DNA from 3 places in the Streptomyces sp. NPDC007088 genome. Region 2 is predicted to be linked to each of the others. Evidence: predicted binding sites of a transcription regulator. Region 2 holds the regulator's gene; each other region holds the start of a gene.
What was found. The regulator HrcA, encoded in region 2, represses chaperone genes, less so after heat shock. The targets are predictions, from matches to a motif close to TTNGCACTCNGNNNNNCNGAGTGCNAA.

Region 1 (6,883 bases), on a different contig from region 2:
TGGCGAGAGCAGCATCGGGAGGGCTCGGCCGGCGGGCGCCTTCCACGCCCTGCGCGGCGGTCGCGCGGACGTGACGGCCGACCTCCGGGCCGAGGCCGACCGCACCGCCGGGGTCCCCACCGCCTCAGTGTCGTGTCCTCGACCCGCTCGTGCCCGAGGACACGACACTGGGGCGGTGCGCCGCCCGCCGCCGGAACTGGAACGCCGCGAGCGCGCACGCGCCTGGGACGCCGCGAGCGCGCACGCGGCGACCGGGAGCCAGGCCCGGCCGCCGCCCAGTACGAGGCCGTACCCGCCCAGCGCGTGCGCGGTCCCGAGCCGCCCGGCGTCCTCAGGCCGCCCGGCGCCGGCTCTCGTACTCGGGGATCTCCGTCATCGGGGGCCGCTCCCGGGTGTCCACCTCGTGGGTGTGGTGGACGTAGCCGCCGTCCGGGTGGCGTTCGAACTGGGTCAGTTCGGGGCGTACGAGGTGGCCCCTGGCCAGCCGGAGCTGCGCGGTGCGGTAGATCGCCGCCGACATCCGGCCCAGCGCCTGCCCGTCCTGGTGACGGTGTTTGCGCACCCCGACGTCCACCTGGGCGAGCGCGTCCAGGCCCACGGTGTGCAGCGCGTCCACGAGCAGGCCCAGCTCCACGCCGTAACCCACCGGGAACGGCAGGCGCTCCAGCAGGGAGCGCCGCGCCGCGTACTCCCCGCCCAGCGGCTGCACGAAACCGGCCAGCCGCGGCCAGTGCATGTTCAGCAGCGGGCGGGCCATGATCTCGGTGACCCGGCCGCCCTGCCCCGAGGCGTCGCCCAGTGGACGCTCGTACATCGCCTTGACGAAGTGCACGTCCGGATCGGTCAGCAGCGGGCCCACGATGCCGGACACGAAGTCCGGGGAGAACTCCTTCAGGTCGGAGTCCACGAAGCACACGATGTCACCCTCGGTGACGAGCAGGGAGCGCCACAGGACCTCTCCCTTGCCGGGCACCGCGGGCAGGCCCGGCAGCACGACGTCGCGGTGCACGACCCGGGCCCCGGCCGCCGCGGCGACCTCTCCCGTACAGTCGGTCGAACCGGAGTCGAGGACCACCAGCTCGTCCACGAGCGGGACCTTCTCCATGAGCTCTCGCCGGATCACGGTCACGATGTCGCCGACCGTGGCTTCCTCGTCCAGTGCGGGCAGGACCACGCTCACCGAGGACCCGGTTGCCCGCTTCGCCGCGAGAATCTGCGGCAGCGTGCGGTCGGCTGCGGTCCAGGAACGGCGGTCGAGCCAGCGCTCCACCTCTTCGAGCACGTTGTGCGTCCCCTCGTGCGGGTACTGCTTGCGGAATACCGGATACCGGAACTGACTGACCTGGGAGGCCGGCCCGGCCGGCCGGCCGTGATCTCCATCTCGGCGTGCGGACGACTATCTCAACGATCCGGTGCTTCGGTTACAGTCTTGGACAGTGCCGGTGACCATCCCGTGTCGGGCTGTGCCACCCGCACCGCGTGTCATGACAGACACGTGACACCACGTGCCGGACACGTGACAAACGCGGTGGATCCTCAGGGTCCGCCTGCCATACCGCTCATCCAGAGGGGCAGAGGGATACGGCCCGTTGAAGCCCCGGCAACCCTCCGGCCGAGTCTCCTGGCGGTACGTCCGCCACCGAGGCCCACGGCTCGGGAAGGTGCCAATTCCGTCTCGTGGCGAGATGCGTCGCGAGGAAGATGAGGAGAAAGGGCCTCCCCACCATGGCTGTGCAGACCGCCGAAACCTCCGCTCCCGCGAAGACGGGCGTCGATCTCGGACCCGCCGCCGCTCTCTCGTGCCGCGAATGCGGCGAGCGCTTCCCGCTCGGACCCATCTTCGCCTGTCAGAGCTGCTTCGGCCCGTTGGAGGTCGCCTACGACCTCCCCGAGGGCGACGCCGAGGCCCTGCGCGAGCGGATCGAGGCCGGTCCCGACAACATCTGGCGCTACGCCCCGCTGCTGCCCGTCCCCGCCGACGTGGCCACCCACCCCAGCACCAACCCCGGCTTCACCCAGCTCGTCCGGGCCGACCGTCTCGCCCGCGAGCTGGGCGTCACCGGCGGCCTGTACGTCAAGGACGACTCCGGCAACCCGACGCACTCCTTCAAGGACCGCGTCGTCGCCATCGCCGTCGAGGCCGCCCGCGCCTTCGGCTTCACGACCCTCTCCTGTTCCTCGACCGGCAACCTGGCCGGCGCCGTCGGCGCCGCCGCCGCCCGCGCCGGCTTCCGCTCCTGCGTGTTCATCCCGCACGACCTGGAACAGGGCAAGGTCGTCATGGCCGCCGTCTACGGCGGCGAGCTGGTCGGCATCGAGGGCAACTACGACGACGTGAACCGTTTCTGCTCCGAGCTGATCGGTGACCCGCTCGGCGAGGGCTGGGGCTTCGTCAACGTCAACCTCCGCCCGTACTACGGCGAGGGCTCCAAGACCCTCGCGTACGAGATCGCCGAACAGCTCGGCTGGGAGCTGCCCGACCAGATCGTCATCCCGGTGGCCTCCGGCTCACAGCTCACCAAGATCGACAAGGGCTTCCAGGAACTGATCAGGCTCGGCCTGGTCGCCGACAAGCCGTACCGGATCTTCGGGGCCCAGGCGGAGGGCTGCTCGCCGGTCTCCACCGCGTACAAGGCCGGCCACGACGTCGTACGCCCGCAGAAGCCGAACACCATCGCCAAGTCCCTCGCGATCGGCAACCCGGCGGACGGCCCGTACGTCCTGGACATCGCCCGGCGCACCGGCGGCGCCGTTGAGGACGTGAACGACGAGCAGGTCGTGGACGCGATCAAGCTGCTCGCCCGCACCGAGGGGATCTTCGCGGAGACCGCGGGCGGCGTCACCGTCGGGGTGACGCGCAAGCTCATCGAGTCCGGGGCGCTCGACCCGAGCCTCACCACCGTCGTCCTCAACACCGGTGACGGCCTCAAGACGCTCGACGCGGTGGCCCCCACCACCGGTCCGACCGCGACCATCCGCCCGGACCTCGACGCGTTCCGCGCCGCGGGTCTCGCCCGCGACTGACCCGGCGCGCGACCACGGGGCCGCCCCCGGCGCTCCCGCGCGCCCTCGGCGCGCCCCCGTGTCCGCCCTCCGCCTGATGCCGTCCCCGTGCCCCTTCGGCCGAGCAGGCCGAGAAAGGCTGTACCCCATGAGCGTCAACGTCCGCATCCCCACCATCCTGCGCACCTACACCGGCGGTAAGTCCGAGGTCCCGGCCGAGGGCGCGACCCTCTCCGAGGTCATCGCCGACCTGGAGAAGAACCACACCGGCATCGCCGGCCGCGTCCTCGACGACCAGGGCAAGCTGCGCCGCTTCGTGAACGTCTACGTCAACGACGACGACGTCCGCTTCGAGCAGGGCCTGGAGACGGCGACCCCCGACGGCGCCGGGATCTCGATCATCCCGGCGGTCGCCGGCGGCTGCTGACCACTGCCGACCCCGCACGTCCGTCGCCCCCTCCGCGAAAAAGCGGAGGGGGCAATTCCATGTGATTGGCGGAGGTACAGTTGGGGATAATGATTCGCCGTTTCCCCGCACCTCGAAGAGCGTCCGGGGCGGCGGCCCGGGAAACGCGCCGCAGGGCTTCTGTGAGCCGGTGTTCCCGCTCCTGAATCTCTTGCCTTTTTGCGGCTTTGCGTTCCTTTTGCCGGGCCCGAATTGCCCGGAACTTCCGCCGATTCCGGCCTATAGGTCCATACCTGATGCCTGGATTTCTCGTCCGATTGACCTGTTGCAGACGGCAGTTGGGCAGATACATTCAGCGGCGGTCGACGCGTTCCGGCGCACACCCCCATACGTCTGGGGGGTGAGGTCTGACCCGGGTTCGCGAAGTGCGTTCCTGTGCAAGGGCCAGTAATAGGGGAGTTAGGCATGGCTCAGGGCACCGTCAAGTGGTTCAACGCGGAGAAGGGGTACGGCTTCATCGCGGTCGACGGTGGTGCGGATGTTTTCGTCCACTACAGCGCGATCCAGATGGACGGTTACCGCACCCTTGAAGAGGGCCAGCGAGTCGAGTTCGAGATCTCGCAGGGTCAGAAGGGGCCGCAGGCGGACATGGTCCGTCAGGCTGCCTGAACAGCGCTCGACCGATAAACGGACGACGTGGCCGAGGGCCCGCACCCCCAGGGGTGCGGGCCCTCGGGCTGTCGGGGGGACCGCCTCCCGGGGGCCGCCCCTTCGGGGCACCCGTTCCTGGGAGGCTTGCACTCTCCTGGGCCGAGTGCTAATCATAGGCGTTAGCACTCTGACGTTGAGAGTGACAGAAGGACCGGGTCGGTGAGGCCCGCAGGCCGTACGGGGCTAGGAACCGTGCGGTGCGCAGGCCGTCCGTCGCGGGCGCCACACGGTCCCTCAGCCCACCCCGTCCTGGGAGGACCACTTCACATGGCCAAGATCATCGCGTTCGACGAGGAGGCGCGGCGCGGCCTTGAGCGCGGTATGAACCAGCTCGCCGACGCCGTCAAGGTGACCCTCGGCCCCAAGGGCCGTAACGTCGTCCTGGAGAAGAAGTGGGGCGCCCCCACGATCACCAACGATGGTGTTTCCATCGCCAAGGAGATCGAGCTGGAGGACCCGTACGAGAAGATCGGCGCCGAGCTGGTCAAGGAGGTCGCGAAGAAGACGGACGACGTCGCCGGTGACGGCACGACGACCGCGACCGTCCTGGCCCAGGCGCTGGTCCGTGAGGGTCTGCGCAACGTGGCCGCCGGCGCCAACCCGATGGCGCTGAAGCGCGGCATCGAGAAGGCCGTCGAGGCGGTCTCCGCCGCGCTGCTGGAGCAGGCCAAGGACGTGGAGACCAAGGAGCAGATCGCCTCCACCGCCTCCATCTCCGCCGCCGACACCCAGATCGGCGAGCTGATCGCCGAGGCCATGGACAAGGTGGGCAAGGAAGGCGTCATCACCGTCGAGGAGTCCCAGACCTTCGGTCTGGAGCTGGAACTCACCGAGGGTATGCGCTTCGACAAGGGCTACATCTCGGCGTACTTCGCCACCGACATGGAGCGTATGGAGGCGTCGCTCGACGACCCGTACATCCTCATCGTCAACTCCAAGATCAGCAACGTGAAGGACCTCCTTCCGCTGCTGGAGAAGGTCATGCAGTCGGGCAAGCCGCTGCTGATCATCGCCGAGGACGTCGAGGGCGAGGCCCTGTCGACCCTGGTCGTCAACAAGATCCGAGGCACCTTCAAGTCCGTCGCCGTCAAGGCCCCGGGCTTCGGTGACCGCCGCAAGGCCATGCTCGGCGACATCGCCATCCTCACCGGTGGCCAGGTCATCTCCGAGGAGGTCGGCCTCAAGCTGGAGAACGCCGGTCTCGACCTGCTGGGCCGCGCCCGCAAGGTCGTCATCACCAAGGACGAGACGACCATCGTCGACGGTGCCGGTGACAGCGATCAGGTTCAGGGCCGCGTCAACCAGATCCGCGCCGAGATCGAGAACAGCGACTCGGACTACGACCGCGAGAAGCTCCAGGAGCGTCTGGCGAAGCTGGCCGGCGGCGTGGCCGTCATCAAGGCCGGTGCCGCCACCGAGGTCGAGCTCAAGGAGCGCAAGCACCGCATCGAGGACGCGGTGCGCAACGCCAAGGCGGCCGTCGAGGAGGGCATCGTCGCCGGTGGTGGCGTGGCGCTTCTCCAGGCTTCCTCGGTCTTCGAGAAGCTGGAGCTGGAGGGTGACGAGGCGACCGGCGCCGCCGCCGTCAAGCTCGCCCTGGAGGCCCCGCTCAAGCAGATCGCCGTCAACGCCGGCCTTGAGGGCGGCGTCGTGGTGGAGAAGGTCCGCAACCTCACCGTGGGCCACGGCCTGAACGCCGCCACCGGCGAGTACGTCGACATGGTCGCCGAGGGCATCCTCGACCCGGCCAAGGTGACGCGCTCCGCGCTCCAGAACGCCGCGTCGATCGCCGCGCTGTTCCTCACCACCGAGGCCGTCATCGCCGACAAGCCGGAGAAGGCCGCCCCGGCCGGTGCTCCGGGCGGCATGCCCGGCGGTGACATGGACTTCTGATCCCCCCGCCGGCCCCGGCCGGCCGGATCGGAATCCTGAGGCAGTACGCAGAGGGCGGTGTCCCCCACGGTTGTGGGGGACACCGCCCTCTGCGTTCGTGGACGCGGGTGTTTCGGGGGGCCTGGTCCCGGGGGTTCCGAGGGTCCTGGGGGTTTTGGGGGTCCTGGGGGTTTCGAGGGTTTCGGGAGTTTCGAGGGTTTCCGGGAGGCGATACGGGCCTGGGCGCCCTCAGGTTCCCGGGGCGCGTACGCCGAAGACGTTGAGGAGCTGGAGCTTCTCGTGGCTCTCCGTGCCGGGGGTCGCGGTGTAGACGAGGAGGGTCTGCGCCTGCTCGGGGTCCATGAGCTTCTGGCAGTGCAGTTCGAGGACCCCGAGGTCGGGGTGGACGATGCGCTTGGGCTCGTTGCGCGGCAGGCTCACCTCGTGGGCCGCCCAGAGCGCCGCGAACTCCGCGCTGCTGTCGCGGAGCAGCCCGGCGATCCGCTCGGCCCGCCCGCCCCTGCCCTGCCGCGAGTACGCGGCGCGCAGCTCCGAGGTGAAGAAACGGCTGTGCCGCTCGTGGTCCGCCTCGGGGTACAGCAGACGGGTCGCCGGATCAGTGAACCACCGGTACACGAGGCTGCGCTCCAGCCCGGAGAAACGGGTCTCGTCGCCCAGCAGCGCCGCCGCCGGACGGGTCTGCGTCAGAGTCTCCGCGAGGTCCGTGACGACCTGGGCCGGGGTGTCCTCCAGCCGGTCCAGGACGCGCATCAGCCCCGGCGTGATGTGGTCGCCGCGCAGCGTACGGCTCGGGGTGTTGTGCCCCGCGAGCCGGAACAGGTGGTCGCGCTCGTCCAGCGAGAGATGCAGGCCCCGCGCGATCGACGCGAG
Region 2 (6,883 bases):
CCGGCGGGAACGCCAAGTACCGGATCTTCCAGTGGGCCGCCGGGGTGGCCCGCGAGTACGCCCAGGTCTCGCAGGACAACTTCCGCCGCACCGGCACCGCGCACGTGCCCTACGGGCTGCGCTCCCGGCACAAGGTCGCCGACACCCTCGTCTACTCCAAGCTCCGCGAGGCGTTCGGCGGCCGGCTGCGCGCCGCCGTCTCGGGCTCCGCCGCGCTCGCCCCCGAGATCGGCTACTTCTTCGCCGGGGCCGGGGTGCACGTCCTGGAGGGCTACGGCCTCACGGAGACGAGCGCCGCCTCCTTCGTCAACCCGGGGGAGGCGTACCGCACGGGCACCGTCGGCAAGCCGCTGCCCGGCACCGAGGTCAGGATCGCCGAGGACGGCGAGATCCTGCTGCGCGGCCCCGGCATCATGTCCGGCTACCACGGGCTGCCGGAGAAGACCGCCGAGGTGCTGGAGAGCGACGGCTGGTTCCACACCGGGGACATCGGCGAACTCTCCGTCGACGGCTACCTGCGGATCACCGACCGCAAGAAGGACATCATCAAGACCTCCGGCGGCAAGTACATCGCGCCCGCCGAGGTCGAGGGCCGCTTCAAGGCCGTGTGCCCGTACGTCTCCAACATCCTGGTGCACGGGGGCGACCGGAACTTCTGCACCGCCCTCATCTCCCTCGACGAGCCCGCCATCACGGACTGGGCCGAGGAGAACGGGCTCGGCGGCAAGAGCTACGCCGAGATCGTCGCCGCCGAGGAGACCGTGACCCTGATCGACGGTTACGTACGGCAGCTCAACGCCGACCTCCAGCGCTGGGAGACCATCAAGAAGTTCCGGCTGCTGCCACGCGACCTGGACATCGAGCACGGCGAGCTGACCCCGAGCCTCAAGCTCAAGCGGCCCGTCGTGGAGCGCGAGTACAGCCACCTGCTGGACGAGATGTACGCGGGGGCCCGGGAGGCGTGAGGCGGCCGGCCCGGGATGCGGAAGGCGGGCGGGCACGCGATGCTCGGGGCATGGCCGCATCAGGACCGCGCGTGACCGTGGACCCGCCCGCCCCGGACGGCGGCAGGCGGGTCCGGGCCGACGGCGAGAACCTGGGCGTGGCGCACAGCACGCGCGACCTCGCCGAGTTCCTGCGGCGGGCCGGCCTGGAGGACGCCGACGAGTCCGTCGCCGAGTCGAGCGGGCTCATCGAGTGGCGGGGCGGGGGACCGGAGACCTGGGAGGCGTAGCCGGACGCGGCCGGGCGGGCCCGCCTCGCGCGCCCGGCCTCCCGCGCCCCAGCTCACTCACGGTGGTCCTCCCGTGCCTGGGACAATGGATTCCATGCCTTCCGCACTGCCTGACGGCGAGCCCGTGCCCGAGACCGGGGAACTGCCCCCGTACGCCCTCGAAGGCGCGGGGGAGCGCCCGCTCGGGTTCTACCTGCACGTCCCGTACTGCGCGAGCCGCTGCGGGTACTGCGACTTCAACACGTACACCGCCACCGAGCTGCGCGGCTCCGGCGGGGTGCTCGCCTCGCGCGACAACTACGCGGACACCCTCGTCGACGAGGTCCGCCTGGCCCGCAAGGTGCTCGGCGGGGACCCGCGCCCCGTGCGGACCGTGTTCGTCGGCGGCGGCACGCCCACGCTGCTCGCCGCCGCCGACCTCGTCCGGATGCTGAGCGCCGTACGCGAGGAGTTCGGGCTCGCCGAGGACGCCGAGGTGACCACCGAGGCCAACCCCGAGTCCGTCGATCCCGCGTACCTGGCCGAACTGCGCGAGGGCGGGTTCAACCGGGTCTCCTTCGGCATGCAGAGCGCGAAGCAGCACGTGCTGCGCGTCCTGGACCGCACCCACACGCCGGGGCGGCCCGAGGCCTGCGTGGCCGAGGCGCGCGCCGCCGGTTTCGAGCACGTCAACCTCGACCTGATCTACGGGACCCCGGGCGAGAGCGACGAGGACTGGCGGGCCTCGCTGGACGCGGCGATCGGCGCGGGTCCCGACCATGTGTCGGCGTACGCGCTCATCGTCGAGGAGGGCACCGGGCTCGCGCGGCGCATCCGGCGCGGCGAGGTCCCGATGACCGACGACGACGAGCACGCGGACCGCTACCTGATCGCCGAGGAGGCGCTCAGCCGCGCCGGGTTCTCCTGGTACGAGGTCTCCAACTGGGCGACGACCGAGGCCGGGCGCTGCCTGCACAACGAGCTGTACTGGCGCGGCGCCGACTGGTGGGGGGCCGGACCGGGGGCGCACAGCCACGTCGGCGGGGTGCGGTGGTGGAACGTCAAGCACCCGGGCGCCTACGCGGCGGCGCTGGGCGGGGGACGTTCGCCCGGGGCCGGGCGGGAGATCCTGAGCGAGGAGGACCGGCGGGTCGAACGCGTCCTGCTGGAGCTGCGGCTGAGCGAGGGCTGCCCGCTGGCGCTGCTGAGGCCGGACGGGCTCGCGGCGGCCTCGCGGGCCGTGGAAGCGGGGCTGCTCGACCCGGCGGCGCATCGCGGGGGACGGGCCGTGCTGACGCTGCGGGGGCGGTTGCTGGCGGACGCGGTGGTGCGGGATCTGGTGGACTGAGGCTCGCCAGCGGCCTCGCTCTGTCCTCAAGCGCCGGACGGGATGCCGGAGGGGGCTGGGGCGGTTGCGGTGCCCTCAAGCGCCGGACGGGTCCGAAAGGGCCCGTCCGGGGCGCGGGTCAGGCCCCCGGCCGAACGACCGGGGGCCTCACCGCGTGTTCGCCCGCCGGGGAGACGGTGCGGGGCCCAGGAGCCGTCCCCGGGCCGGAGCGGCTCGCTCCCCGCCGGGATCGGGCTACGGGGCTGTGACGAAGTCGATCAGTTCTTCCACTCTGCCGAGCAGGGCCGGTTCCAGGTCCTTGTAGGTGTGGACGTGGGACAGGATGTGCTGCCAGGCCGCTCCGGTGTTCTCCGGCCAGCCCAGGGCGCGGCACACGCCCCTCTTCCAGTCCTGGCCGCGCGGGACGCGGGGCCAGGACTCGATGCCCAGGGAGGAGGGTTTCACCGCCTCCCACACGTCGATGTAGGGGTGGCCCACGACCAGGGCGTGCGCGCTGGTGACCCCGGCGGCGATGCGTGACTCCTTCGAGCCGGGCACCAGATGGTCGACCAGGACGCCCAGGCGGGCGTCGGGGCCCGGGGCGAACTCGGCGACGATCGCGGGCAGGTCGTCGACGCCCTCCAGGTACTCCACGACGACGCCCTCGATCCGCAGGTCGTCGCCCCACACCCGTTCCACCAGCTCCGCGTCGTGCCGGCCCTCGACGTAGATGCGGCCCGCCCGCGCCACCCGGGCGCGGGCCCCGGGAACCGCGACCGAGCCCGAGGCCGTACGGGACGGGGCGGCCGGTGCCGTGGAGCGCGGGCGTACGAGTGTCACCGCGCGGCCCTCCAGCAGGAAGCCGCGCGGGGCGAGCGGGAAGACGCGGCGTTTGCCGAAGCGGTCCTCCAGCGTCACGACGAGGCCCTCCGCCGACTTCTCCCAGGACAGCACCGCCCCGCAGAAGCCGGTCGTCACCTCCTCCACCACGAGGTCCCGCTCCAGGGGGACCTCGGGAGCGGGCCGCTGCTTCTTCCACGGCGGGGTCAGGTCGGAGGAGTACGCGCGCATTCCTCAGACGATAGGAAGTGCCGCCGTTCGGGGGATCACGACACGCCGTGCGCCGCGTCGAGTTCGGCGCGCTGGGCGCGGACGAAGGCCGCGTCCACCACCGCTCCGTGGCCCGGGACGTACAGCGCGTCCTCGCCGCCCAGGTCCAGCAACCGGTCCAGGGCGTCCGGCCAGCGCGCCGGGACCGCGTCAGGACCGGCCTGCGGGGGACCCGACTCCTCGACCAGATCGCCGCAGAACACGACGGTGGGCGCGGACGGCCCGGCGCCCGGCACGACGACCACCAGATCGTGGCCGGTGTGCGCGGGGCCCACGTTGGCGAGCAGGACCCGGCGGCCGCCGTCCAGGCCGAGCGTGAACTCGCCCGACACCGTGTGCTCGGGGGCGCGCGCGAGGTCCGCCGCCTGCGCCGCCTCGCCCTCGTCGAGCCCGTGCCGCACCGCGTCCGCGTACAGCGACGTGCGGCCCTCCGGGGAACCGAGCAGCCCCTCCACGCCGACCGCCCCGTACGTCGTCACGCCCGCGAAGGCCCCGGCGCCCAGCACGTGGTCGAAGTGCGGGTGGGTCAGTGCGAGATGCGTCACGCGGCCGCCGTCGAGCAGGGACCGGGCCCCGGCGCGCACCGCGCTCCCCTCCCGTACGCTCGCGCCCGCGTCGACGAGCAGGGCCGTGCCGCCCGCCGTGACCAGGCCCACCGTGCAGTCCCACGCGGGCAGTCGCAGCCGGGCCACGCCCGGTGCGAGCCGCTCCCATCCGCCGTCGTCGGTCACCGCTCGCTCCCGTTCCCTGTGCGCCGCCACCCGTGCCCGTGCGCCGGGGGAGAGTCCGCCGGTGCGCCGGGCCCGTCCCTTCGCGAGGGCCGTGGCCGTCCGTTCGTGGTCTTCGGCCCTACCCTGCCCCGTCCTGTCCTTCTCAGCCGTGCCGGGGCGCACGACCTGCCGTGCCACCGCCCTTGCCGGGGGTGTACCTCACGGCCGTACACTGGCCGGGGAAGTGCTGGCACTCAGACAGGGCGAGTGCCAAGCCCGGACCGGTGATCGCCGGCCGGCGACCAGGGAGGTGTGCGCGGTGCTCAGTGAACGCAGACTCGAAGTACTGCGCGCCATCGTCCAGGACTACGTCGGGACCGAGGAGCCGGTGGGCTCCAAGGCGCTCACCGAGCGGCACCGGCTCGGGGTCTCCCCGGCCACGGTGCGCAACGACATGGCCGCGCTGGAGGAGGAGGGCTACATCGCCCAGCCGCACACCAGCGCCGGCCGCATCCCGACCGACAAGGGCTACCGGCTGTTCGTCGACCAGCTCGCCGACATCAAGCCGATGACCGCCCCCGAGCGGCGCGCCATCCAGAACTTCCTGGACGGCGCCGTCGACCTCGACGACGTCGTGGGGCGCACGGTGCGGCTGCTCGCGCAGCTCACCCGGCAGGTCGCCGTCGTGCAGTACCCCTCGCTGACGCGCTCGACGGTGCGTCACGTGGAGCTGCTGTCACTGGCCCCGGCACGGCTGATGCTCGTGCTCATCACCGACACCGGACGCGTCGAGCAGCGCATGGTCGACTGCCCGGCGCCGTTCGGTGACACCTCCGTGGCCGATCTGCGGGCCCGGCTCAACAGCCGGGTCGCCGGGCGCTGGTTCGCCGACGTCCCGCAGCTCGTGCAGGATCTCCCCGAGTCCTTCGAACAGGACGACCGGGGGACCGTCTCGATCGTGCTCTCCACCTTGCTGGAGACCCTCGTCGAGGAGACCGAGGAACGGCTGATGATCGGCGGCACGGCCAACCTGACCCGGTTCGGGCACGACTTCCCCCTCATGATCAGGCCGGTGCTCGAGGCGCTGGAGGAGCAAGTCGTGCTCCTGCGGCTGCTCGGCGAGGCCAAGGACCCGGGCATGACGGTCCGGATCGGTCATGAGAACGCCTACGAGGGGCTCAACTCCACCTCGGTGGTCTCGGTCGGCTACGGTTCGGGCGGCGAGGCAGTCGCCAAGCTCGGCGTGGTCGGACCGACCCGCATGGACTACCCCGGAACGATGGGAGCGGTACGCGCAGTGGCTCGTTACGTCGGACAGATCCTGGCGGAGTCGTAAGTGGCCACGGACTACTACGCCGTACTCGGCGTGCGCCGCGACGCTTCCCAGGACGAGATCAAGAAGGCGTTCCGGCGTCTGGCGCGGGAACTCCACCCCGACGTCAACCCGGACCCCAAGACGCAGGAGCGGTTCAAGGAGATCAACGCCGCCTACGAGGTGCTCTCCGACCCGCAGAAGAAGCAGGTCTACGACCTCGGCGGGGACCCGCTGTCCCAGTCGGGCGGTGGCGGGGCCGGCGGCTTCGGCCAGGGCGGCTTCGGGAACTTCTCCGACATCATGGACGCGTTCTTCGGCGCCTCCTCGCAGCGCGGACCGCGCTCGCGGACCCGGCGCGGCCAGGACGCCATGATCCGGCTGGAGATCGACCTCAACGAGGCGGCCTTCGGCACCACCAAGGACATCCAGGTCGACACGGCCGTCGTCTGCAACACGTGCAACGGCGAGGGCGCCGCCCCCGGCACCTCGGCGCAGACCTGCGACATGTGTCGCGGTCGCGGTGAGGTCTCGCAGGTCACCCGGTCCTTCCTGGGCCAGGTCATGACCTCCAGGCCCTGCCCCCAGTGCCAGGGCTTCGGCACCGTCGTGCCGACGCCCTGCCCCGAGTGCGCGGGCGACGGGCGGGTGCGCTCGCGGCGCACCCTGACCGTGAAGATCCCGGCCGGTGTCGACAACGGCACCCGCATCCAGCTCGCGGGGGAGGGCGAGGTCGGCCCCGGCGGCGGCCCCGCCGGTGACCTCTACGTCGAGATCCACGAGGTGGCCCACTCCGTCTTCCAGCGGCGCGGGGACGACCTGCACTGCACCGTCACCATCCCGATGACGGCGGCGGCGCTCGGCACGAAGGTGCCGCTGGACACGCTGGACGGGACCGAGGACGTCGACATCCGGCCCGGCACCCAGTCCGGGCAGTCCGTTCCGCTGCACGGCCGCGGCGTGACCCACCTGCGCGGCGGCGGGCGCGGGGACCTCATCGTGCACGTCGAGGTCCAGACGCCCGGGAAGCTCGACCCCGAGCAGGAGCGGCTGCTGCGCGAACTCGCCAAGCTGCGCGGCGAGGAGCGGCCCCTCGGGCAGTTCCAGCCCGGCCAGCAGGGCCTGTTCTCCCGGCTCAAGGACGCCTTCAACGGCCGTTCCTGAGCCCGTGCCACCACCGTGCGGCCCGCGTGCGTCCCTCGCGCGGGCCG
Region 3 (6,883 bases), on a different contig from region 2:
GGCGAGTCCGACACGGAGGGGCCGCAGGAGCACGGCCACGGGCACGGGCACGGCCACGGGGGCCACGGAGGCCACTCCCACGACCACGTGCACGAGCTGGCGAAGGAGAACCTGTACCGGTGACGCCCGCCGAGCCCGCCATGGTGACGACCTGCATGTGGGAGGCGCGCGCGGCCGGGGGCCGCGGGCCGGAACTCCTCGACTGGGCCCGCGCCCAGCCACTGCCCCGGCGCCCCCTGCGCCGCGAGACCTTCCGCGCCCCGCAGGACCGCGTCCTGGTCCTCACGTGGTGGCCGGGTACCCCGGACACCGCCTTCCCCGAACTGCCGGAGCCCCCGGAAGAGCTGACGACCCGGGCGGTGCACCGGTGGCGGTTCGAGTCGGTGGGGGCGGAGGAGCGGGACGGCACCTGAGCCCGCCCGCGGGCCGCCGTCCACCCCGCGGCCGGCGGCCCCGGACGCCGCCGCGCGCGAGACCGCCGCGCCTATCGCGCCCACCGCCCTCCCGTCCTCCTCCCCCCCGGAGAACTGGCCGAGGGGTCCGCTCGGGACCGGCCGGGAACCGGCCCGACAGCGCTCGCCGCTGCCCCGCGTACGGGTTCCGTCCGCCCCCTCATCCCGCCGGCCTCCCCACCAGCATCGCCGGTGCCCCCGCCGCCCTGGTCAGGAAGACGGTCGCCGCGTTCGGGCCCTTCGGTTTCACCTGCTTGCGCAGTTCCTCCGGCTCCATCGCGGAGCCGCGCTTCTTCACCGTGAGCGTGCCCACCTCCCGCTCGCGCAGCAGCGCCTTCAGCCGCTTCACGCCGAAGGGCAGGACGTCGGTGATCTCGTAGGGGCGCGCGTACGGGGTCGGGCGCAGGCGGTCCGAGGTGACGAAGGCGATCGTCTCGTCGATCAGCGCGCCGTCCAGCTCCTCGGCCACCTCGGCGACCAGATGCGCGCGGATCACGGCCGCGTCCGGCTCGTACAGATAGCGGCCGACCTCCCGCACCGGCGGGTTCGGCAGGCCCCGGCCGGTGAGGCGGTGGGGGCCCGGCAGGAGCGTCGCGGTCGCCCGCGCCGCCCCCGCGAGCCGTTCCGCGTCCGGTTCCGTACCGAACCAGAGCACGGCCTCCTTGAGGTCGCCGCCGTCCGAGACCCACTCCGCCGAGGCGTCCGGCGGGATCGCCTCGTGCGGGACGCCCGGGGCGACCTTGAGCGCGGCGAGCGGCGCCCCGCGCGCCGCGCCGACCGCCCAGGACAGGGGCGGGGAGTACGCCTCGGGGTCGAAGACCCGGCCCCGGCCGCCGCGGCGCGCCGGGTCCACGAACACCGCGTCGAACCCGGACAGGCCGGCCTCGGCGACCTCCGCGCACTCCACGGTGACCAGATCCGCGAGGCCCAGCGCCTCGGCGTTGGCGCGCGCGACCTCGGCGGTCAGCGGATCGCGGTCCACGGCCAGGACGGCGATGCCCTCCCGGGCCAGCGCGAGCGCGTCCCCGCCGATCCCGCAGCACAGGTCGGCGAGGCGGCGCACCCCGAGGTCGGCGAACCGGCGCGCGCGGTGGGCGGCGACCGGGGCGCGGGTGGCCTGCTCCACCCCGCCCGGGGTGAAGAACATGCGTCCGGCGTCCGCCGCCCCGAACTTCGCCGCCGCCCGGTCCCGCAGCCGTGCCTGGCCGATCGCCGCCGACACGAGGGAGGCCGGGTGGCCGCGGCGCAGCCGCGTGGCCGCCGACAGCTCCTCGGCGGGGCGCAGCCCGCGCAGCTCGTCGAGCAGGGCGGCGCCCTCGGGGGTACGCAGGGCACGGAAGTCTTCGAGGTCCACCCGCCCATTCTCCGGTGCCGCCGCCCCGGCCCCGCACGCGGGACGCGGCGCCGCTCCCGCCCGCCGCCCCGGCTCAGCCCCCCGGGCACTCGTCGTCGTCGCCGCCGCTGAAGCACTGCCCGTACGTGCCGCGGTAGGTGGGGGACGGGGACGGCGCGGGTGCCTTCCCGGTGCCCTGTACCCAGCTGAGCGCCGTGACCAGCAGCAGGAGGAAGGCCAGGAGGCCCTGGAGGACGGCGGCCACCCGCTCCCGTCCCCACCAGAACAGCGCGGTGAGCACCGCGCCGAAGCCGCCGACGCCCAGCACCGTGAACCGCAGCGTGCTGTGGTCGGGCGTGCCCTGCGAGGCGGCGGCGGCCCAGCCGCTCAGGCCGTCCGCGAAGACCGCCCAGGCCACCACGGCCAGCTCCACCAGGCCGAGGACCAGGGCCAGCGCCACCTGCGCCCACGCGGAGGGCGGCCCCGGCCGGGGAGCGTGCGGGGGCGAGAGGTCGCTCATGGGACCAGGGTCGTACGGCCGTGCGGCGGAAGCGCGTCCTCCGCCCGGCTGTTGCGCAATCGTGGCGCGCCCGCGCCGCGCGACAGCCGTAGCAGGATGCGGCCTCATGAGATTAGTAGGACAAAAAGACAGAAAGACCTCACGGGGTGGCAGGTTCGCGCGGCGTCGGCTGCCCCTCCTGCTCGCCGCCCTCCTCGCCGCCTCCGGCTGCGCGACCGGGGCGCGGGACGCGGGGGGCGAGGCGAGCCCCTCCGCGCGGGCGGGCGCCGGGGTCCAGGGCGCTCCCGGGCCGGCCGCCGCCGCCCCCAAGGGCGCGCTGGAGCTGGACCGGGAGGCGGCGAAGGCCGCCGCCGAGCGGGCCATCGCGGAACGGGCCCGCGTCGCCCGCGAACGCGAGGCCCTCGTGGCGGCCTCCCGCCGCTGGGGCCTCAAGCAGCCGCCGATGATCGCCCCGCCCCCGCCGGCCGACAAGGTGCTCCCCCCGACCCGGGCCGGCTTCGAGGTGCGCGGCCAGCGGGACGAGGCCCTGCCCCCGGTCTTCACGACCGTGCCGACCACCGACCGCGTCGTGTTCCTGACCATCGACGACGGCGACAACAAGGACCCCGACACGCTGCGGATGCTGGAGGAACTGCACATCCCGTACTCGGCGTTCCTGAGCGACTACCTCGTCAGCGACGACTACGGCTACTTCCGCAAGGCGCGGGACAAGGGCGTGGCGATCAACAACCACACCCTGCACCACCGTTACCTGCCCGCCCTCTCGCGCGGCGAGCAGCGCGAGGAGATCTGCGGGATGCAGGACATCCTGGGCCGCCAGTACGGGAAGCGGCCCGAACTCTTCCGGCCGCCGTACGGCGACTACAACCGCGACACCCTCGTCACCGCCAAGTCCTGCGGGGTGCGGGCGGTGCCGCTGTGGAACGCCGAGGTCTTCCCCGGCCGCTGGGAGTACCGCGAGGCCGACCAGGACCTGCACCCCGGCGACATCGTGCTGACGCACTTCCAGGGCCGCGCGCAGTGGAAGGGCACCATGCCGGACGCCCTGCGCACGTTTCTGCGAACCGTCACCGAGAAGGGGTACGCGGTGGCCAGGCTGGAGGACTATGTCTGAGCGCTGAGGCCGTCCTCCGGCCCGCCCGCGACCCCGCCCACCGGCCCCCAGGCGGCCTTCCGGCGGCCCCTCGCCGGTCCGCCGGGGGCCCCTCGCCGGTCCGCCGGGGGCCCTTCGCCGGTCCGCCGGGGGCCGCTCGCGGGCTGGTCCGCCGGGACTCGTCTGGCACTCCGCTTGACCGAGTGCTAATCGCAGTCATAGTCTCGGTCCTGGCACTCCCCACCGGAGAGTGCCAAACAGCGACGGGCAGTCCGGCACCCGCGACGACGGACCACCTGGTCGCCACCCCATTGACCCCGCGAGATCTCCGAAGGGGGAGGTCGGATCGTGACGACCGCCAGCTCCAAGGTTGCCATCAAGCCGCTTGAGGACCGCATTGTGGTCCAGCCGCTCGACGCCGAGCAGACCACGGCCTCTGGCCTGGTCATCCCGGACACCGCGAAGGAGAAGCCCCAGGAGGGCGTCGTCCTCGCTGTGGGTCCGGGCCGCTTCGAGAACGGCGAGCGCCTGCCGCTCGACGTCAAGACCGGCGACGTCGTGCTCTACAGCAAGTACGGCGGCACCGAGGTGAAGTACAACGGCGAGGAGTACCTCGTCCTCTCGGCTCGCGACGTGCTCGCGATCATCGAGAAGTAATCCACCCGGATTCACCCAGCTTTGCTATGAGCTGCGCCCCCGGCCCCCGATGCACATGAAGCCGGGGCCGGGGGCGCGACTCGTTTTCAGATCCAGTTTTCCGAGAGGGCTGAACCGCTCCCATGGCGAAGATCCTGAAGTTCGACGAGGACGCCCGTCGCGCCCTTGAGCGTGGCGTCAACAAGCTTGCCGACACCGTGAAGGTGACGATCGGCCCCAAGGGCCGCAACGTCGTCATCGACAAGAAGTTCGGCGCCCCCACCATCACCAACGACGGTGTGACCATCGCCCGCGAGGTCGAGGTAGAGGACCCGTACGAGAACCTCGGCGCCCAGCTCGTCAAGGAGGTGGCGACCAAGACCAACGACATCGCGGGTGACGGCACCACCACCGCGACCGTCCTGGCCCAGGCGCTCGTCCGCGAGGGCCTGCGCAACGTCGCCGCCGGCGCCTCCCCCGCCCTCCTCAAGAAGGGCATCGACGCGGCCGTCAAGGCCGTCTCCGAGGACCTGCTCGCCACCGCGCGGCCGATCGAGGAGAAGTCCGACATCGCCGCCGTGGCCGCGCTGTCCGCCCAGGACAAGCAGGTCGGCGAGCTGATCGCCGAGGCGATGGACAAGGTCGGCAAGGACGGTGTCATCACCGTCGAGGAGTCCAACACCTTCGGCCTGGACCTCGACTTCACCGAGGGCATGGCCTTCGACAAGGGCTACCTGTCCCCGTACATGGTGACCGACCAGGAGCGTATGGAGGCCGTCCTCGACGACCCGTACATCCTCATCCACCAGGGCAAGATCGGTTCGATCCAGGACCTGCTGCCGCTGCTGGAGAAGGTCATCCAGGCCGGTGCCTCCAAGCCGCTGCTGATCATCGCCGAGGACGTCGAGGGCGAGGCCCTGTCGACCCTGGTCGTCAACAAGATCCGCGGCACCTTCAACGCCGTCGCCGTCAAGGCGCCCGGCTTCGGCGACCGCCGCAAGGCGATGCTCGGCGACATGGCCACCCTCACCGGTGCGACCGTCATCGCCGAGGAGGTCGGCCTCAAGCTCGACCAGGCCGGTCTGGACGTGCTGGGCACCGCCCGCCGCGTCACCGTCACCAAGGACGACACCACCATCGTCGACGGTGGCGGCGAGCAGTCCGAGATCTCGGGCCGCGTCGCCCAGATCAAGGCCGAGATCGAGACCACCGACTCCGACTGGGACCGCGAGAAGCTCCAGGAGCGCCTCGCGAAGCTCGCCGGCGGCGTCTGCGTGATCCGTGTCGGCGCGGCCACCGAGGTCGAGCTGAAGGAGAAGAAGCACCGTCTGGAGGACGCCATCTCCGCGACCCGCGCCGCGGTCGAGGAGGGCATCGTCTCCGGTGGTGGCTCCGCGCTCGTCCACGCCGTCAAGGTCCTGGAGGGCTCCCTCGGCAAGGAGGGCGACGAGGCCACCGGTGTCGCCGTCGTCCGCCGCGCCGCCGTCGAGCCGCTGCGCTGGATCGCCGAGAACGCCGGCCTGGAGGGCTACGTCATCACCTCCAAGGTCGCCGAGCTGAACAAGGGCGAGGGCTTCAACGCCGCGACCGGCGAGTACGGGGATCTGGTCAAGGCCGGCGTCATCGACCCGGTCAAGGTCACGCGCTCCGCGCTGGAGAACGCCGCGTCCATCGCCTCCCTGCTTCTGACGACCGAGACCCTGGTCGTCGAGAAGCCGGCGGAGGAGGAGGCGGAGGCCGGCGGTCACTCGCACGGTCACTCCCACTGATCCGCTCCGCTTGGGTCGCGAGGTCCGGTCCTTCCCCTCTGGGGGAGGACCGGACCTCGTTCTGTCACCGCCGTCGGGGGTGTCCGGCCTTCGGCCGTGTCCTCAAGCGCCGGACGGGCTGGAAGTAGTCGTCCTCAAGCGCCGGACGGGCTGGAAGTAGTTGTCCTCAAGCGCCGGATGGGCTGGATGCAGTCGTCCTCGAACGCCGGACGGGCTGGTTCAGGAGTCGTCCGGCTGGTGAGGAAGACGTCCGGCTGGTCCGGAAGGCGTCCGGCTGACGCACAGGACGTCCGGCCGGTCCGGAAGGCGTCCGGCTGGTCCGGAGGCGGCCTCAAGCGACGGGTGCGCCTGACGGGGGGCGCCTTCGTCCCCGGCCCGGCTACCGCGGCCCGTACTTCCGGCCCGTCCGCGAGGTCACGCCCCCGAGGAGGGCCCTCGGTGTCAACTTCACCACGCTCATGAGCGCCTTGTAGCGCGGATCGGGGATCGAGACGGTACGGCCCCGCGCCAGGTCGGCGAGTGCCGCGGCCACGAGCTTGTCGGCGTCCAGCCACATCCACTTCGGGATGTTGTCCGTGCCCATCCCGGCCCGCTCGTGGAACTCCGTCCGTACGAAACCGGGGCACAGCGCCATCAGCCGCACCCCGCTGCCCTCCAGGTCCCGCGCCGCGCCCTGCGTGAACTGCACGACCCACGCCTTCGACGCCCCGTACGTACCGCGCGGCAGGAAGGCCGCGACCGAGGCCACGTTGACCACGCCGCCGCGCCCGCGCTCCCGCATCGAGCGGGTCGCCGCCACCGTCAGCCGCAGCACCGCCTCGCAGTGCACCTTGAGCATCGTCAGCTCGTCGGCGACCGGAACCTCCAGGAAGCGGCCCCGGTTCCCGAAACCCGCGTTGTTCACCAGCAGGTCCACCGGCTGCTTCCCGTCCGCCAGCCGCTTCTCCACCGAGGCGATACCCGCGTCGGTCGAGAGGTCCGCGGCGAGCACCCGGACCTCCACCCCGTGCCGGTCGTGCAGTTCTGTCGCCTGCACCCGCAGCCGGTCGGTGTCGCGCGCGACCAGGATCAGGTCGTGCC

Region 1: a site for HrcA is predicted at 4,204-4,230, ahead of groL (chaperonin GroEL). Genes of this name have one in related genera too.
Region 3: a site for HrcA is predicted at 3,582-3,608, ahead of groES (co-chaperone GroES). Genes of this name have one in related genera too.

Annotation. Positions count from the first base shown of each region.
Region 1 covers NZ_JBIAFO010000003.1:176,780-183,662, forward strand. Annotated here, with positions in the region: gene ACFYMP_RS06505 (glucosyl-3-phosphoglycerate synthase) at 332-1,282, opposite strand; SAM riboswitch class I at 1,557-1,708, shown strand; gene thrC (threonine synthase) at 1,726-3,024, shown strand; gene ACFYMP_RS06515 (MoaD/ThiS family protein) at 3,152-3,430, shown strand; gene ACFYMP_RS06520 (cold-shock protein) at 3,875-4,078, shown strand; gene groL (chaperonin GroEL) at 4,388-6,013, shown strand; gene ACFYMP_RS06530 (helix-turn-helix transcriptional regulator) at 6,242-6,883, opposite strand, start outside.
Region 2 covers NZ_JBIAFO010000008.1:177,386-184,268, reverse strand. Annotated here, with positions in the region: gene ACFYMP_RS15395 (AMP-dependent synthetase/ligase) at 1-965, shown strand, start outside; gene ACFYMP_RS15390 (hypothetical protein) at 1,016-1,234, shown strand; gene hemW (radical SAM family heme chaperone HemW) at 1,329-2,561, shown strand; gene ACFYMP_RS15380 (DUF3097 domain-containing protein) at 2,796-3,611, opposite strand; gene ACFYMP_RS15375 (MBL fold metallo-hydrolase) at 3,647-4,381, opposite strand; gene hrcA (heat-inducible transcriptional repressor HrcA) at 4,680-5,696, shown strand; gene dnaJ (molecular chaperone DnaJ) at 5,697-6,836, shown strand.
Region 3 covers NZ_JBIAFO010000018.1:71,797-78,679, reverse strand. Annotated here, with positions in the region: gene tsaD (tRNA (adenosine(37)-N6)-threonylcarbamoyltransferase complex transferase subunit TsaD) at 1-123, shown strand, start outside; gene ACFYMP_RS25050 (hypothetical protein) at 141-413, shown strand; gene ACFYMP_RS25045 (SAM-dependent methyltransferase) at 613-1,806, opposite strand; gene ACFYMP_RS25040 (DUF6234 family protein) at 1,880-2,305, opposite strand; gene ACFYMP_RS25035 (polysaccharide deacetylase family protein) at 2,412-3,419, shown strand; gene groES (co-chaperone GroES) at 3,747-4,055, shown strand; gene groL (chaperonin GroEL) at 4,178-5,803, shown strand; gene ACFYMP_RS25020 (SDR family NAD(P)-dependent oxidoreductase) at 6,183-6,883, opposite strand, start outside.